DNA from 3 places in the Antricoccus suffuscus genome. Region 3 is predicted to be linked to each of the others. Evidence: riboswitches for the same ligand, from Rfam matches in the RefSeq annotation. Region 3 holds a riboswitch; each other region holds the start of a gene.

Region 1 (5,412 bases), on a different contig from region 3:
CATCAAAACTGCTGCCGCGCTTGGAGATCTCTATGACGACCCAGATCGCGTATCTCACGACGACCGAACTGACCGCGCTCTATCAATCCGGCGAGCTGTCGCCGGTGGAAGCGACGAGGGCGACCCTCGATCGGCTGGCCGAGGTCAACCCGAAGATCAATGCCTTCAATGTCGTCATGGACGATTCCGCGCTGGCCGCGGCGAAGGCGTCCGAGAAACGTTGGCGGACGGGCTCGCCGATCGGCCCCCTGGATGGCGTGCCGGTCTCGATCAAGGACAACATCCCGGTCGCCGGCTTTCCCTGCCGCAACGGCTCCTTGACCACGTCAGATACACCGGTAACCGAGGACGCTCCCCCGGTCACGCGGCTTAAGGAGGCCGGCGCCGTACTGTTCGGCAAGACCACGCTGCCGGACTACGCGCACAAAGGCGTCACCGACAGTCCGCTCACCGGCATCACCCGCAACCCGTGGAATCTCGACGTCACCCCCGGCGGCTCCAGCGGTGGCGCGTCGGCGGCTCTCGCAGCCGGAGTCGGACCACTGGCCGTAGGTTCGGACGGCGGCGGATCCATTCGTATCCCTTGCAGTTTCACCGGGCTGGCAGGCATCAAGCCGACGTACGGCCGGGTCGCGGCATTTCAGGGTGGCCCATTCATCGGCATGTCCCATAAAGGCCCGATGGCCCGCACGGTTCGCGACGCCGGGCTGCTACTCAACGTGCTCGCCGCGCCCGATCCGCGCGATGGCACGTCCTACCCGTCGGCGACCGCGGCGTACGACGACTCTCTCGACATCTCGTCGCTGAAAGGCCTGCGGATCGCCTTTACGGCCGACTTCGGCACCGACCACATCGATCCAGAAGTCCGCGCACTCGTCGCCGCCACCGCCGACGTATTCCAAGGCCTCGGCGCCGAGGTTACCGAGGCCTTCCCCGATCTCACCGGCGGCCCGGAAGCCTTCGGCGTCATCTGGAATACCGGGATCGCGAAAGTAGTCGAGCAGACGCCGGCCGACAAGCGCGACCTGTTCGACAAACCGATCAAGGCTATGGCTGCCAAGGGCCGCGAGGTCACGGGCGTCGAGTACCTGCTGGCGATGCACTACCGCGACTCGTTCTCCGAGCGGTTGGGCCGCTTCCATCAGGACTACGACCTACTAATCACACCGACGTTGCCGTGTACCGCGTTCGAGGTCGGACACGAAGTCCCGCCCGATTGGAAGGAGAAGCGGTGGATGACGTGGAGCCCGTTCTGCTATCCCTTCAACTTCACGCAACAGCCAGCGGCCTCGGTGCCGTGTGGACTCAGCAACGGGCTGCCCGTGGGTCTGCAGATCGTCGGACGACGGCACGAAGATGCACTTGTGCTGCGCGCGGCCGCGGCATACGAAAACGCCGCCGGCGGCTTCAACGAACTGTCCGATCGCGGAAGCCGACTAAATCTCGCTGGTTGAGCGAACTCAAAGGCCTACCCGGCGGGCCGGGTAGGCCTTTGATACTTACGAAGTTTCCGGTCGTTAGCCAGCAACCCGGACTTGGTCCGCCTGCGGACCCTTCTCACTCTGGGTCACTTCGAACTCCACGCGCTGTCCCTCTTCGAGGGCGCGGTAGCCATCCATCTGAATTGCCGAGTGGTGAACGAAGACATCTTGCCCACCGTCAACTGCGATAAAGCCGAAGCCTTTTTCCGCGTTGAACCACTTCACGGTTCCCTGTGCCACGTGCACTCCTACGTTGTGCGATCCGGATTCCACACCTTGCAGAACCGGGGCCTTGCTCATCCGTCCCGCACTACACTTGCATGACCCTGGACCGGTATCGCTGGTCACTTCCGTGCCCGTCAACCGCCTGCCCAACGTCTAGCGCGGTAACGCACACGACTTGCTGAACTACGACCAAGCCTCACGTTACAGGTTTGGCCCAGGTAAACAATCGCGACAAGATAACGAAACGGGCAACGCCTTTCTCGGTGACAACCTGCGCACAAGGCGTTCTCGCGCGCTCACGCCACGCAGTCATTCGGCCCACATTCGGTCGGTACCCGTGGCACGGGCACACCGCAATGGGCTAACATCGACGGCAGGTTATGAGTTCCAGTGCAGAGCCCCGGCTTGCTGGACGGCAACCCTCCAACCGCGGTGGGGTGCTCCGGGTGAAGACCAGGCGAATGTCGACCGACAAACGCAAGCGCGGGCCTCTCAATACGCAGTGGCCCCAGATCTTCGGGAGTCACAGTGAGCACCCTCTGTAGATAGCGCGTACGACGCCTCGCATCTCCATGCCCGAGGCGTCCGCGCAGCACCCAATCCATTTCGTACGAGTAACACCTCGACGCCAGTTCTGGCGCACCAGAAACACGAAGGAAGACAACACGCAATGAGCAACGAAGCAGCCAATTGGGCCTTTGAGACCAAGCAGATCCACGCCGGGCAGGAGGCGGATCCGACGACCGGGTCGCGCGCGCTGCCGATCTACCAGACCACGTCGTACGTCTTCAAAGACACCGAGCACGCCGCGAACCTGTTTGGGCTTTCCGAGTTCGGCAACATCTACACCCGCATCATGAATCCGACGACCGACGCGGTCGAGCAGCGCATCGCCGCACTCGAAGGTGGTGTCGGTGCGCTCCTCGTCGCCTCCGGCCAGGCCGCCGAAGTGCTCGCCCTGCTCAACGTCGTTGAAAACGGTGGCCATATCGTGGCCTCGCCGAGCCTGTACGGCGGCACCTACAACCTGTTGCACTACACGTTCAAGAAGTTCGGCATCGAGACGACGTTCGTGGAAAACCCGACCGACCTTGAGTCGTGGAAGAGCGCAATTCAGGACAACACGAAGGCCTTCTTCTTCGAGACCATCGCCAACCCGCGCAGCGAGGTGCTCGACATCGAGGGCATCGCGAAGATCGCGCACGATTTCGGTGCGCCGCTCATCGTCGACAACACCGTCGCCACGCCGTACCTCCTGCGTCCGATCGAGCATGGCGCCGACGTCGTCATCCACTCGGCCACCAAGTACCTCGGCGGCCACGGCACCTCAATCGCCGGCGCAATCGTCGACTCCGGCAACTTCGACTATGCGCAGTACCCCGAACGCTTCCCTAACTTCAACACGCCGGACCCGAGCTACAACGGGCTGACCTACGCCAAGGATCTGGGGGTCGGCTCCGCGTTCGGCGCCAACCTGTCGTACATCCTCAAGGCGCGCGTACAACTGCTGCGCGACACCGGCGCGGCCGTGTCGCCATTCAATGCTTTCCTTATCGCGCAGGGCATCGAGACGCTGAGTCTGCGCGTCGAGCGGCATGTCGAGAATGCGCGCAAGGTAGCCAACTGGCTTGAGACACGCAGCGAGGTCGAGAAGGTGTTCTGGGGCAGCCTGGAGTCCAGCCCGTCCTACGAGCTGGCCAAGAAGTACGTACCCAAGGGCTCCGGCGCGATTGTGTCGTTCGAGATCAAGGGCGGCGTCGATGCGGGTAAGAAGTTCGTCGAGGCGCTGGAGCTGCACAGTCACGTCGCTAACATCGGAGACGTGCGCTCACTAGTAATCCACCCCGCGTCCACGACGCATAGCCAGCTCACTCCAGAGGAGCAGGCGACCTCGGGAGTCACTCCCGGGCTGGTCCGCCTGTCGGTAGGAATCGAAAACATCGACGACATCCTCGCTGACCTCGAGACCGGGTTCAGCGCGGCCGCGCTCTAACGAGAGTCGACTCAGGAGAATGACATCTGTGGCGGATCGCCCCACATACAACTCGCCGAACGCCGTGCGCCGGGGGACGCACGTCGGCGGTTGGCGTGAGGGCGATCCGGTTGCAGCCCGCAAGTTCGTCGACATCGGCGCCGTTGAGCTCGAACGTGGCGGCGTACTCCCGTCGGTCCGGGTCGCCTACGAGTCGTGGGGCACCCTTAACGCCGCCGGCGACAACGCCGTACTCATCGAACACGCACTGACCGGCGACGCGCACGTCGACGGGCCAGCGGCCGAAGGTCAGCCGACACCGGGCTGGTGGGACGGTTTGATCGGTCCGGGGCGATACCTCGACACCGACAAGTGGTACGTCGTCGCCTCTAACGTGCTCGGCGGGTGCCAAGGTACGACGGGCCCATCGTCTCCAGCCCCGGACGGCACTCCCTGGGGCAGTCGATTCCCGTTCATCACCATCCGCGACCAGGTGCGCGTCGAGGCACTGCTCGCCGACCAGCTACGCATCACCAAGTTCGCCGCAGTCGTCGGCGGATCGATGGGCGGCATGCGCGCCATCGAATGGCCGATCATGTATCCAGATCGCGTCCAGTCGTCGGTCATACTCGCGTCGACCGCCTACGCAACGAGCGACCAGATCGCCTGGTGCGCACCGCAAATCGCGGCGATCAAGTCTGATCCGCTGTGGTGCGGCGGCGACTACTACGAGTCCGGCGACGCGCCCACGGTCGGCCTGGGCATCGCACGATCCATTGCGCACGTGACCTACCGCTCCGAATACGAGCTTGCGACCCGCTTCGGCCGTGAGGCGCAACCCGGCGAAGATCCCCTTGGCGGCGGCGGCCGATATGCGATCGAGTCCTACCTCGACCACCACCGGGACAAGCTGGTCGGTCGTTTCGACGCCGGCTCCTACGTCGTACTCACCGAGTCGATGAACTCGCACGATATCGGTCGTGGCCGCGGAGGCTTGGCGGCCGCGCTTGCCAAGGTCACCGCGCAGTTGCACATCGTCGCGGTCAACACCGATCGGCTGTACCCCGTTCGGTTGTCCGAAGAGCTCGCGAAGTTCGCGCCAAAAGGCAAAAACGACCTGACAATCCTCGACTCGCCGTACGGTCACGACGGTTTCCTGATCGAGTTGGACATGATCGGCGCCATCATCAAAAACGCCCTCGGCGCCGACTGAATCCTCGTTGCGCCATCGGGCGTTTATTGCATGTTAGCCGGACCCGGTGAGGCGCCACACAATGCCGAGAATTAAGTTGCGAAACGCAATTATCGGGCCGCATACTTACTTGCGTGACACAAGCAACCCACCCCGACCCCGAAGACACTGATGCTCTAGACGACATCGTGCGCAGTCTTCTGAGCGTCGTACGCGCGGTGCACAAGGGGTTCGAGAGCATGGCCTTGGATAAGGGAGCGCTAATGGTGCTCACCTCCATTCGGCACTTTGACAAGTCACGACCGTCGTCCGTGGCCGAGTTCTGCGGGCTCGACATCTCGACCATCAGCCGGCACATCAAGAAACTCGAAGAGGACGACCTCGTCGAACGCAGCCCAGACCCCGCCGACGGACGAGCGCATCTCATGCGGCTCAGCGCCAAAGGGAGCGCCATGCTCGCACACGCAGAGCACGTCCGGCGCGAGGAGCTGGGATCGGCGATCAGCGGCTGGAACGAGGAAGATCGCCGCGAGTTGCGGGCC
Region 2 (5,412 bases), on a different contig from region 3:
TTCGACCGCCTGGTCGTGTACGCCGAGGTCGGGCGGCTGGGCACCGGTTGCGATATGCCAGGCGCTGGCGTGTACGACGACCTCCCCGCCGACCGACATCGACGCTTCACTCTTACGGACCCGGCTGCCCGGCCGCGTAACGGCGACCTCGACGGTGCATTCCGCACGCGGGATCGGCCGCAGGAAGTCGACGGTGACGCGTGCCAGTCGCAGGCCCGGACCGCCGGCGAGATCGTCCATGCAGGTCGCCAGCAACGCCGAAGGTGGACCGCCATGCTGGCTATCGGCGTTCCATGGACTCATCGTCGCGAACGTCGGTTCGAACCGCCCGTCGCCCTTCGGAAGATAAAACGCCTCGGGCAGATCCACAGACTCGGTCATGCGCCGTACGTTAGTCGACCGGTTGGTGAGCTCAGCAATGACGCCCAGCCCTCACCTAAACCCAAATATGCCCGGCACAACCAGCACCACGATGGTCGCCCACCCCGCGAATACCGGCAAATACCCCGTCTGCCACCGCTCCAGACGCACCGCCGGAGCCTTCCCGCCAAGCAATCGGCCGATGAGCCAGGCCGTCACCGCAAGATTCGCTAGCAGCACCAGATTCAACCCGAGTGCCGCGATCCGATTAGGCGTGAACCCGAACTCCCCGACCCGTGCCACCATCGATCCCAGCACCAGGACATCGAGCACGATCGCCGCGCCCACCGCGGCAAGGCGGAGCGCATCCATCAACCCCGCTGATCGTCCGGACTCCCGGGCGGAGATCCCGTAGACCACAAGCCCCAAGACGACCAACAGCAGGACATCGAACACGATTAGCAAATTGCGGTCGAACTCGTGCCCAACACCGGCCACCAGGTAGCCAACCGCGGACACCACCAGCATCACGGCAAACAGCGGCGTGAATATCGCCGTCAGCACGGGCGCGAGGTTTTCGATGACACTCTTTTTCTCCTCGACGAGCCACGCCGCAACGACGGTGGCACCCGCTGCACCCGAGGGGGCAACCCAGAGCATGACGCCCTCGATGGCATGCGGCGCGATAGGCGTCAGCACGAGCGCCGACAGGCCAAGCAGTACGCCGCCGCCGAGGGCGATGAGCGCGTAGTAGATCCCCCACTCTCCGGTGAACCGGATGAAGTCCATGCGCCGTCCCGGCGAACGTACGTCGCCGCCGACGTACGCCACACCGACGACGAACCACAACACAATCGGCAGGTGGATCGCCACCAGCACGTCGGTGGTCGCATTGTGAGCGAACGGGAAGACGTTTATCGCGACCGCGAGCACGACTACCGGTGCGGCGAGCGCGAACATCCGATTGCGTGGCATCCGGCGTACCACCGCAAGGTATCCGGCGAGCACCGGCAGCACGAAAAAGCCGACGTCCCGCACGAACCACATGCTGGTCGCATCGGGCGCCCCCGAGAAGAGCCGACCAACTTGGAGCAGCACGGCCGTCAGAACCGCGAACCCGAGCATCATCACCAGCGGTCCGCGGCCACTTCGGCCGGGGCGCGGCATCGCGAGCTGCTTCCAGAGCCGGTCGCCGTGTTCGCGGGCGTATTCGGCGGTAATGGCGTCCACCGCGCCGAGTCTCCTGACCGCGATCAGGAACGCCTCCTCGCGAGAGAGCCCTGCCGACCTCAGCTCGTCGACCTGTTCGCGCAGGTGACTCTCGAGCTCCTCAGCGTCAGCTGCATCAACGGCGCGCCCACACAGGATGGCCTGCCGCCACTCACCGATCAGGCTTTCGACCGTATCCATGCTCATGTTCCCGCGGCCGGAAACGCCGGACCCCAGATACTTCCAAGCGTCCGTGTCGCGGCGACCCACTGGTTCCGCTGTTCGGCCAGCTGGGCGAGGCCGGAGTCCGTGATGTCGTAGTAGCGACGCCGCCTGCCCTCGGACGACTTCCCCCATTCGGCGCTGATGTACTCCAGCCGCTCCAGGCGGTGAAGCAGCGGGTAAAGCATGCCGTCGGTCCACTCGAGATCCCCGCCGGAGAGCTCGCGCACCCGCTTGAGAATGGCGTACCCGTAGCTCCGCTCCTTCGCGAGGATCGCGAGCACCAGTGGGGTCGCCATAGCGGCGACCAGATCCTTGTCGATATTCATGGCGCCTCCCAGGTATGCCAGCATACCTTGTAGCGCTAGGCATTGTAGTTATAGGCATTGACGGTCGAGGTGAGCCGATCGCGGCGTCCCGACCGCAGCTGCTATCGGGCAGACAACGGGGTACGACGAGCCGCGCGCTCGCCGTACCCCGGCACTTCTTTGGTTATCGGTGCTACTTATCTTTTGCGGCGACCTCCGCCTGGTACTTCTCGGTCATGTGCGCGACCGCGGCGAGCTGCTGATCGGAGTACTCCTTCTGCTTACCGCTGGCGATATCGCGCGCCTCGATCGTGGCGGCGGACTGGCCCTGGAACTGCGGCATCACGTGCTGCGCGATGAGCTCGTAAGACCGTCGGGTGGCCTCGGGGTTGGCCCACTCGTGCGCCATCAACAGCATCGTGCCGAACCCCTTGGACTGATTCTTGAGCTTCTCCACCTGGGCTTTGGCGTCCTCCACCGTGCCGATCACGCCTACGCCGGCCTCGTTGACGAAGTCGATCATCTCTTTGAGGTTGTGGCCCTCGACGCCCATCTGCGGGAACGCGGCAATCTTCTGGAAGTAGTTGAACCACTGCTCGATGCCGAACTCGACGTCCTTGTAGGCCTGCTCACGGGTCTCGGCGATGTGCATGATTCCGACCAGCCGCCACGCGTCGCGGTCGACGGTGACGCCGTAGGTCTCGGCACGCTCTTCCATGACGTCCCAGTGCAGCGCGAGCGCGTCGAAACCGTCGGCGGTCAGGGTGGCGCCAATTGATAGCAAGCCGAGCCCGTAACGGCCGGCGAGGCGCGGTCCGCTGGGTGAGGCGACGGCCGCGACCGCGATCTCGAGCTCCTTGGAGTACGGCGCCAGATGCAGATGAGCGTTGATGAGGTTGTGCGTCCTGGTCTGCTGGGTGACCGTTTCGCCCTTGAGCAGACGTACGACGATGTCGAGGGCCTCCGGCAGCAACTCGCGGGTGTCGGTCGGGTCCAGCCCGATCATGGCCGAGTCCGTGGGTAGGGACCCGGGTCCGACGCCGAGCATGACCCGCCCACGGGTCATGTGATCGAGCAGCACCATGCGTTCGGCGACCCACAGCGGATTGTGGTAGCTCAGCGAGGTGACGCCGGTGCCGAGTCGGATGTTCTTGGTCCGTTCGGCGGCCGCCGCGATGAAGATCTCCGGCGACGCGATGATCTCACTGCCGGCGGAGTGATGCTCACCGATCCATGCCTCGTCGTACCCGAGCCGGTCCAAATGCTCCACCAGTTCCAGGTCTCGCTGGATGGCCAGCGTCGGGTTCTCCCCGGCCGGGTGAAACGGGGCCATGAAAATGCCAAAGCCAAGTCTGTCGCTCACAGTGTGCTCCCTTGCTTCGCGGAGGCGGTTCGCCGAGCCGTGACCGATATCACGGAGCCGCCTTGCACCAGTCCTAGCACACTTCCAAGTGCGGACCAAGGAATGCATTGAGCGCCGTACCACAACCTGGTCGACGGAGCTCGGAAGCCGTGAGTATACTAAGCGGTACAGAGTAATGAGGACCAGCGCTAAGCCCTGACTTGCTGGCCGGCAACCCTCTTTTTGCGGCGGGGTGCCTCAGGTGATTACTCGGCAAGATCATTGCAAGCGCGAAAAGGAGAACACCCGTGTCTGACCCCGCGTCGCCTGACGCTCCCCTGTCCTACCGCCTCCTCACCGGCACCGACGACCGCTCGTTCTGCGAGAAGATCTCCGCAGCCCTGGACGACGGCTACGTCCTCTACGGCAGCCCTTCGGTGACCGTCAATGCCGGCCAGGTCGTCGCCGCTCAGGCCGTTGTTCAACCCCACATCCTTACGCATACCCAGGAGACCTCATGACGTACGCCGGAGACCTGACCGTCAGCCAAGCCGTCGACAAACTGCGCGAGGGTGCCGTACTCGTCGACGTACGCACCGTCGACGAGTGGGAGCAGGTCGGCGTACCGGTCACCGATGACGTGGGTACGCCGGCCGTTTTCGTCGAGTGGAACCGTGGCGACGGCTCTCGCAATCCCGACTTCTTGGACGAGATCGCCGACCTCAAAGGAAAAGAGATCCTCTTCCTGTGCCGCTCCGGTCGTCGTTCGATCGACTCGGCCGTCGTCGCTACCGAGGCGGGCCATACGGCGTACAACATCCTCGGCGGCTTCGAGGCCGACGGTGGATGGCAACAGAGCGACCAGCCATGGAAGAAGAAATGACGATGCCGCGACTGGACCCCAACGCAGAGCGCGACCTCGTTGCCGGCTGGAGCCCGCAGACACGAGCGGTGCGCGGCGGACTGGACCGGACCCCGTTTGATGAAACCTCCGAGGCGCTCTTTCTGACATCGGGTTACGTCTTCGAGTCGGCCGAAGCCGCGGAGGCGTCGTTCGCCGGCGAGGTCGAACGCTTCGTCTACTCGCGCTACGGAAACCCAACCGTCGCGGCTTTTCAGGAACGGCTGCGGCTCCTCGAAGGCGCCGAAGCCTGCTTCGCAACAGCAAGCGGGATGTCTGCCGTATTCAATGCCCTTGCAGCCCTGCTGGCCGCCGGCGATCGCGTAGTCGCCTCGCGCAGTCTCTTCGGGTCCTGCTTCGTCGTACTCAATGAGCTCCTGCCGCGGTGGGGCGTCCAGACCGACTTCGTCGACGGCAGCGACCTCGCGCAGTGGGAGGCAGCCCTCTCGACCCCGGCCACCGCCGTCTTCTTCGAGTCACCGTCCAACCCACTGCAGGAGCTGGTGGACGTGCGTACCGTCAGCGAGCTCGCGCACGCGGCTGGCGCCCAGGTGGTCGTCGACAACGTCTTTGCTACCCCGCTGCTGCAGAGCAACCTCGAGCTTGGCGCAGATGTGGTCGTCTATTCCGGCACTAAGCACATGGACGGTCAAGGGCGGGTCCTCGGCGGCGCGATCCTCGGGACCGACGACTTCGTCAACGGTCCGGTCAAGCACCTGATGCGCCATACAGGCCCGGCGCTCAGCCCGTTCAACGCGTGGACGCTGCTCAAGGGCCTGGAGACGATGTCACTGCGCGTGGACTACTCGGTGCGGTCGGCGCTGACGATCGCCGGCTGGCTGGAAAGTCAGCCCGCCGTACGCCGGGTGCTCTATCCCTACTTGGAGTCACATCCGCAGCACGAACTGGCGACGCAGCAAATGAGCGGCGGCGGCACGGTGATCACCTTCGAGCTCGACGCCGGCGCGGGCACGGGTAAGGACGCGGCCTTCGCGCTCCTCAACGGCCTGCGCACGATCGACATCTCCAACAACCTCGGCGATGCGAAGTCCCTGATCACTCATCCGGCG
Region 3 (5,412 bases):
CAAGACCCGCAACGCCGAACGCCGCCCCCAGGTTTCTATCTGCGTGATTTCCGACGAATGGAACGGCCCATTCGTTCAGGTCGACGGCGACGCGGAGGTCCTCCATATGCCGGACGCGCTCGACGGCCTGGTCGACTACTTCCGCTCTATATCAGGAGAGCACTCCGACTGGGACGAGTACCGCGAGGCGATGAAGGTCCAGAACAAGTCGCTGATCCGGGTGACGCCAACCCGCTGGGGGCCGATCGCGACCGGCGGCTTCCCGGCCGATGTCGCCGCTCGACTGGACGCCCAGTCGTAGCGACGTGTGACGTAACGAAGGACGTCATCCGCGTTGGCGGCTATTGCGGCCAACACGTATAACCTCCGCCAAGAGGACTAGCCCGCGGCCCGTGCGTCAGCAGAGTGACGCCCCTGCGGAGCCGACTGCGGACGCCGGGAACGCGCGCGTCTCAGGCACCGGATTCCACGGACCGTCGGAGCACTCGTATGTCCAGCGCGGACCCCGCGCCACTAGCTCACCGAGTGCGGCGACGAGCCGGTCCACGTCGCCCGCCGTAGAGCCCAACCCAAGACTTGCCCGTACGGCGCCGACGCCGTTACCAAAGCGCGCCAGCAATGGATGCGCACAAAACCGTCCATCTCGTACGCCGATCCCATGCTCGGCCGAGAGGTACGCGGCCACCTGACCGGGCGCGTAGCCGGCGACCGTGAAAGCGACGATCCCGACCGATTCGCGCGAGTCATCCCAGATACGAAGTACGTCGATCCCTTTGATACCAGCTAATCCGGCCAACAAACGGTCGCGCAGCGCGGCCTCGCGCGGCCCGCCGTCATGTGCCGAGAGCGCGTCGCACGCAGCCGCGATCGCCGCTGCCCCGAGCACGTTGGGAGACCCGGCCTCGTGCCGGGCAGGAGCCGAAGCCCAGATCGCCTCGCCGACCGTCACGTTGATCACTGCGCCACCGCCTGCGAGGTACGGCGGAGCATCGTCGAGCCAATCGCGCCGTCCGACCAGTACGCCGGCACCAAATGGCGCATAAAGCTTGTGTCCGGAGAACGCTAGATAGTCGACACCGCACTCCGCCAAGTCCACCCGGCGGTGCGGCACGAGCTGCGCGCCGTCGACCACAATCCTTGCACCGCAGCGATGCGCGATCTCAGCGAGACGCGCGATCGGCAACACCTCACCAGTCACGTTCGAGGCCCCGGTGACAGCAAGCAACGCCGCTGGGCGGACGGTCAGTTCGTCGGACAACCGCTCGCACGTCTCATCAATAGTTCCGGCCGCCTCAACGATGCGCGCATCACGCCAAGGCAGCAGGTTTGCATGATGCTCGACGTCGAGTACGACGGTCTCCCCCGGCACGCAGCCGGCAAGAAGATTCAGTGAGTCGGTGGTGTTGCGGGTGAACACGACGACCTGGTCGTCGCACGCCCCGATAAACCTGGCCACAGATGCACGAGCATCTTCGTACGCCGCAGTCGACACGCGCGAGGCGTAGCCCGCGCCGCGATGCACACTCGCGTAAAACGGCAGCAGTTCGGCGATCCGGTCGGTGACCTCAGAGAGGGCGGGAGCGCTTGCGGCATAGTCGAAGTTGGCATACCGGATGGTGCCGCCGGGCACCAACGGGACTTCAAGGTCGCTGCCCGAGACCCGCGCGTACGGCGTGTCGCATGCCGGAGCCGCGGCGCAAGCCGGCACGGAATCGCGGTTCAGCTCAGGATCGCGGTAATGCAACGCATCATCGAACTGGACAGCTGGGAGTACAGAAGTCATCTCAAAACATCCCTCGGGATAAGGGACTCGTAGGAAATCCAACTCAGGATGAGAGAACCGACGTCCTCGGAGTCCGCGCTTGCCGCCTCCGGTTTTGGAGGTACGGCCTGGTCGTCACCCGGAGCACCCCACCGCGGTGGAGGGTTGCCGACCAGCGAGCCGGGGCTTGACGCTGGTACTCATGACCTGGGGAAGATAGTGACAGACGTGCCCGTGACGCGTCAACTCGGGGTACGTCGGAGCCGGCGACTACATTCATGAAACAGGCAAACTTCGGAGGTATATATGAAGATCGGTCAGCTCGACGTACTCCCCGTCATCGACGGTTCCATGCAGGCGCCGGCCCGTGACATCCTCAGTCGGCCCGGCGTAGACGACGCCTGGGCGTGTCACAGCGAACTCCTCGACGACAGTGGAGCGTTGCACATGACCGCCGGCGGGTTCCTGATCCGCACCGGTGGCCGCATCATCGTCATCGACACCGGACTCGGCACCATCAAGGCCGACGACGTCCAGGTCGGTGGATTCCTTGACAGTCTGCGCGGGTACGGCGTCGAGCCCGCCGATGTCACCGACGTTCTGTTCACGCACCTGCACTACGACCACGTGGGCTGGGCGACGTCGAAAGGTCAGGTGATCTTCCCGAACGCGACATATCGCGCGCACGCCGCGGACTGGGCACACTTCGTGACCGCCGACGACGCCGTACCGGGCGCGGTCAAGAAACTGAAACCGATCGAGCCGCAGTTGGAACTGTTCGACGCCGAACACACTGTCGCGCCCGGCCTCGACGCGCGGCCGGCGCCCGGGCACACTCCCGGTACGACGCTGTTCATCATCTCCAGCGAGGGGCAGCGCGCGCTACTGCTCGGCGACATCGTGCACTCGGTCGTCGAACTGTCCGAACCCGACTGGCAGGCGGTGTACGACGTCGACGCCGCGATGGCCAGCGCCGTACGCAATGCGATCGCCGACGAAGCGCTAGCGAAGGCCGACCTCGTGGCCGCGGGACACTTTCCGGACCTCGCCTTCGGGCGAATCCTCAAGAGTGACGGGGTACGACGATGGGAACGCGTCGGGCGTTGACCTCCGGTCGCTACCATCCAATGAGTGAGATCTAAACGTCGTAAGCCACCACGGCCCGCCCATCGGGGCCCGTGGGCATCGACGCTGCGGGTAGTCCTCGCCTTGTACGTCGTATTCGGGATCGTCGCGGGGATCGGCATACTCACCTTCGGGCCGTCGGCGCCATTCGACCCGTCAGACTCGTCGTCCGCACTGGACCGACTTTCCTCGGACCCGGCCGGCAGTACGTCGCGCTTCAACAGCGGCGCCGCCGAACAAGAACCCTCGTGGAGCGCCGACGACTTCCTCGCCGCGGTTAAAGGGCACGACTCCGGCGGCCAGATAGTGCGAATGCCAGGTGCGCAGACCTACCTCGATGACGCGGCTGTCGAGGCGGCCATCGCGGGGAGCAATCTCGTCGTTGTGGTCACCCCACCGACCCCGCTTGGGGCCGTCGAGAAGACCCGAGTCCGCGACAACACGGTGCAGAAGTTCTGGGCTGCCAAGCGCGGGCTAACTGTCATCATGGTTCACGGTCAGGCGGCGTACTTGCCCGGACCGGACCTATATATCCGTACGACGCCGCAGGGCGGAATCCCGATGCGTGAGGTGATGCGCACCGCGGACATGACCCCATCGGTGATCTACGTCGCGACGGAATCGGTCCAACACGCGAACAAAAACGATCAGCCGCGTGAGTACCCGCCGGGCAGCGGTGCGACCACAGCAAAGGACCTGGCGCTGACCGACACTCGAGCGCCCACAAGTGCCGAACTCGCCCCGATCACCAAAAAATTGAACTCCGGCAACCTCTACGTCGACCCGTCCATCAAACACAAACCCAAGTACAACAAGGCCTGGGGCGACGTCGCACCCGGCAAGAAACTCAAAGTTGTCATCCTCCCGTTCGCGAAGCCGGGCACCGCGATCGACTACACCGCGGCCCTGAAGAAGAAGTACCCTCACGACGCCATCCTGGTGATGACCGGCAAGTGGGTCGAATCGGCAGGCATCAACCGGCAGACGATGGTCGACGCCATGATCCAGACGTACGGTCTGGGCGGCTTCGCACTCGACGAGGCCTCGCAGCAGCACGCCGGGAAGATCCTCGACTGGATCACCAGCATCGACGCGTCCGCCACCGAAAGTCACGCGTTCGCGCGCCCCCTGCCGGTCCTGCCGAAGCCTGGCTTCCCGCGGTGGGCGTCGTATCTGCTCCTGGCCACGTCGCTTGTCATTGCGGCCGGTTTCGGCGTCGATTTTCTGCTCTCGAAACGCCCGAACGCCGCCGAGCTAAACGGTCAACACTGGCGCGACCGGGTGGCGGGCGGATTCGCCGCCAGCTATCTCGACCTCTCGAGTGCGCCGTACCTCGGCAAGGACGGCAGCCTCGACAAACCGGCCTCGGTGCAGCACCTACTAGATAGCGCGTACGCCGACCTGCTCACCCTGCGCGGCATCAACGTGGACAAGAGCCACAAGCGAGCCGAACATCTGGCGGACACGATCTGGCACGCCCTGGATAAGGCCGCCGCGGCGCTCGACCGACCCGAAGCCGGGCCGACGCAGACGATGCCGGCAACTCTGCGCACCGCGCCGGACCCGGCCACCGTCAAAGAGGACCGCGAGCGGCAGACGAAGATGCACAATCAAATCAGGGGCTGGCTGATCACGGTCTGCGTCATCGGCGGTCTCGTTGGCGGGTTCTTACTCCTCAACAAGGTCCGCGAAGCGAATATGGACGACCATCCGGACATGAACGTCACAGCCCTGAGCACGTCGAACATCATGACCGTCGGCGTGGACGGCGTCGACGTCAAGGCACTGCGGCACATCGTGGGCGATCGCGGCATGCTGGTCGCGGTCAGCAACAAATCGGGTGAGTACAACTCCGACCTGGCCTACAACATGGCCAAGAACTACCCGGACGCGGTCGTCTTCGTGATCAAGGACGGTGAGGTCGACTCGGCGGAGATCGGGTCAAGTGTCCAGGAAGGTGACTACGACCGGTACTCCCTCATCGACGACTACACGGGTCTGGGGAACAGCGAGGCCGGTAACGCCCCGCTCGTTCGGCAACTCGCGTTGCTCTATGACCGGCTCGGCGCGGACGGCTCGATCGACAACGTCAACCGTACGACGTACGACCCGCCGTCGCCGCCGTGGGGCTGGATCGCCGCCGGGCTGGCGGTCTCGCTGGCCGCCGCCGGCCTGATGGTGCGCACCGGGACGCGGCAAGCCGCCGCCCGAGAACGTGAACGGACCGAGCAGCGGGCCGCACGCGAAGCGCTCGCCACGCGAGCCGCCGGCATCGCACTGCTGCTGCTGAAAGCGCGCGACGAATCCACCTCGGATACCGAGCGGCTGGCGAGTCTGGGCGCGGAGTATTCGGCGCTCCTGCAACGGCTCGATGAGGTCGACCCAGGCGACATCGACACGCTCCGCAGCGACATCGACGCATTCGGCAAAAAGGTACGCGCCACCGCGCCGAAGGCCAAGGGGCACTAGCTCAGGAACTCATCGATGAGCCACGACGTCAGAGTCCAGCCGATATCATCTGCGGG

What was found. A riboswitch is a leader RNA that binds a small molecule or an ion and turns the genes downstream of it on or off. The one in region 3 is predicted to bind S-adenosylmethionine.
Region 1: another riboswitch for S-adenosylmethionine. It lies ahead of CLV47_RS18910 (bifunctional o-acetylhomoserine/o-acetylserine sulfhydrylase); the one in region 3 lies ahead of CLV47_RS07025 (aminotransferase class V-fold PLP-dependent enzyme).
Region 2: another riboswitch for S-adenosylmethionine. It lies ahead of CLV47_RS15870 (DUF1737 domain-containing protein); the one in region 3 lies ahead of CLV47_RS07025 (aminotransferase class V-fold PLP-dependent enzyme).

What each region holds. Positions count from the first base shown of each region.
Region 1 is NZ_PVUE01000021.1:56,548-61,959, reverse strand. Features, by position in the region: gene CLV47_RS18920 (amidase) at 33-1,454, shown strand; gene CLV47_RS18915 (cold-shock protein) at 1,518-1,721, opposite strand; SAM riboswitch class IV at 2,083-2,196, shown strand; gene CLV47_RS18910 (bifunctional o-acetylhomoserine/o-acetylserine sulfhydrylase) at 2,377-3,699, shown strand; gene metX (homoserine O-acetyltransferase MetX) at 3,728-4,891, shown strand; gene CLV47_RS18900 (MarR family winged helix-turn-helix transcriptional regulator) at 5,005-5,412, shown strand, end outside.
Region 2 is NZ_PVUE01000015.1:43,003-48,414, reverse strand. Features, by position in the region: gene CLV47_RS15890 (thioesterase family protein) at 1-381, opposite strand, end outside; gene CLV47_RS15885 (permease prefix domain 1-containing protein) at 433-1,770, opposite strand; gene CLV47_RS15880 (PadR family transcriptional regulator) at 1,773-2,120, opposite strand; gene CLV47_RS15875 (LLM class flavin-dependent oxidoreductase) at 2,293-3,462, opposite strand; SAM riboswitch class IV at 3,634-3,738, shown strand; gene CLV47_RS15870 (DUF1737 domain-containing protein) at 3,750-3,962, shown strand; gene CLV47_RS15865 (rhodanese-like domain-containing protein) at 3,959-4,324, shown strand; gene CLV47_RS15860 (O-succinylhomoserine sulfhydrylase) at 4,321-5,412, shown strand, end outside.
Region 3 is NZ_PVUE01000004.1:128,166-133,577, reverse strand. Features, by position in the region: gene CLV47_RS07030 (PPOX class F420-dependent oxidoreductase) at 1-301, shown strand, start outside; gene CLV47_RS07025 (aminotransferase class V-fold PLP-dependent enzyme) at 398-1,783, opposite strand; SAM riboswitch class IV at 1,854-1,970, opposite strand; gene CLV47_RS07020 (MBL fold metallo-hydrolase) at 2,069-2,869, shown strand; gene CLV47_RS07015 (hypothetical protein) at 2,894-5,356, shown strand.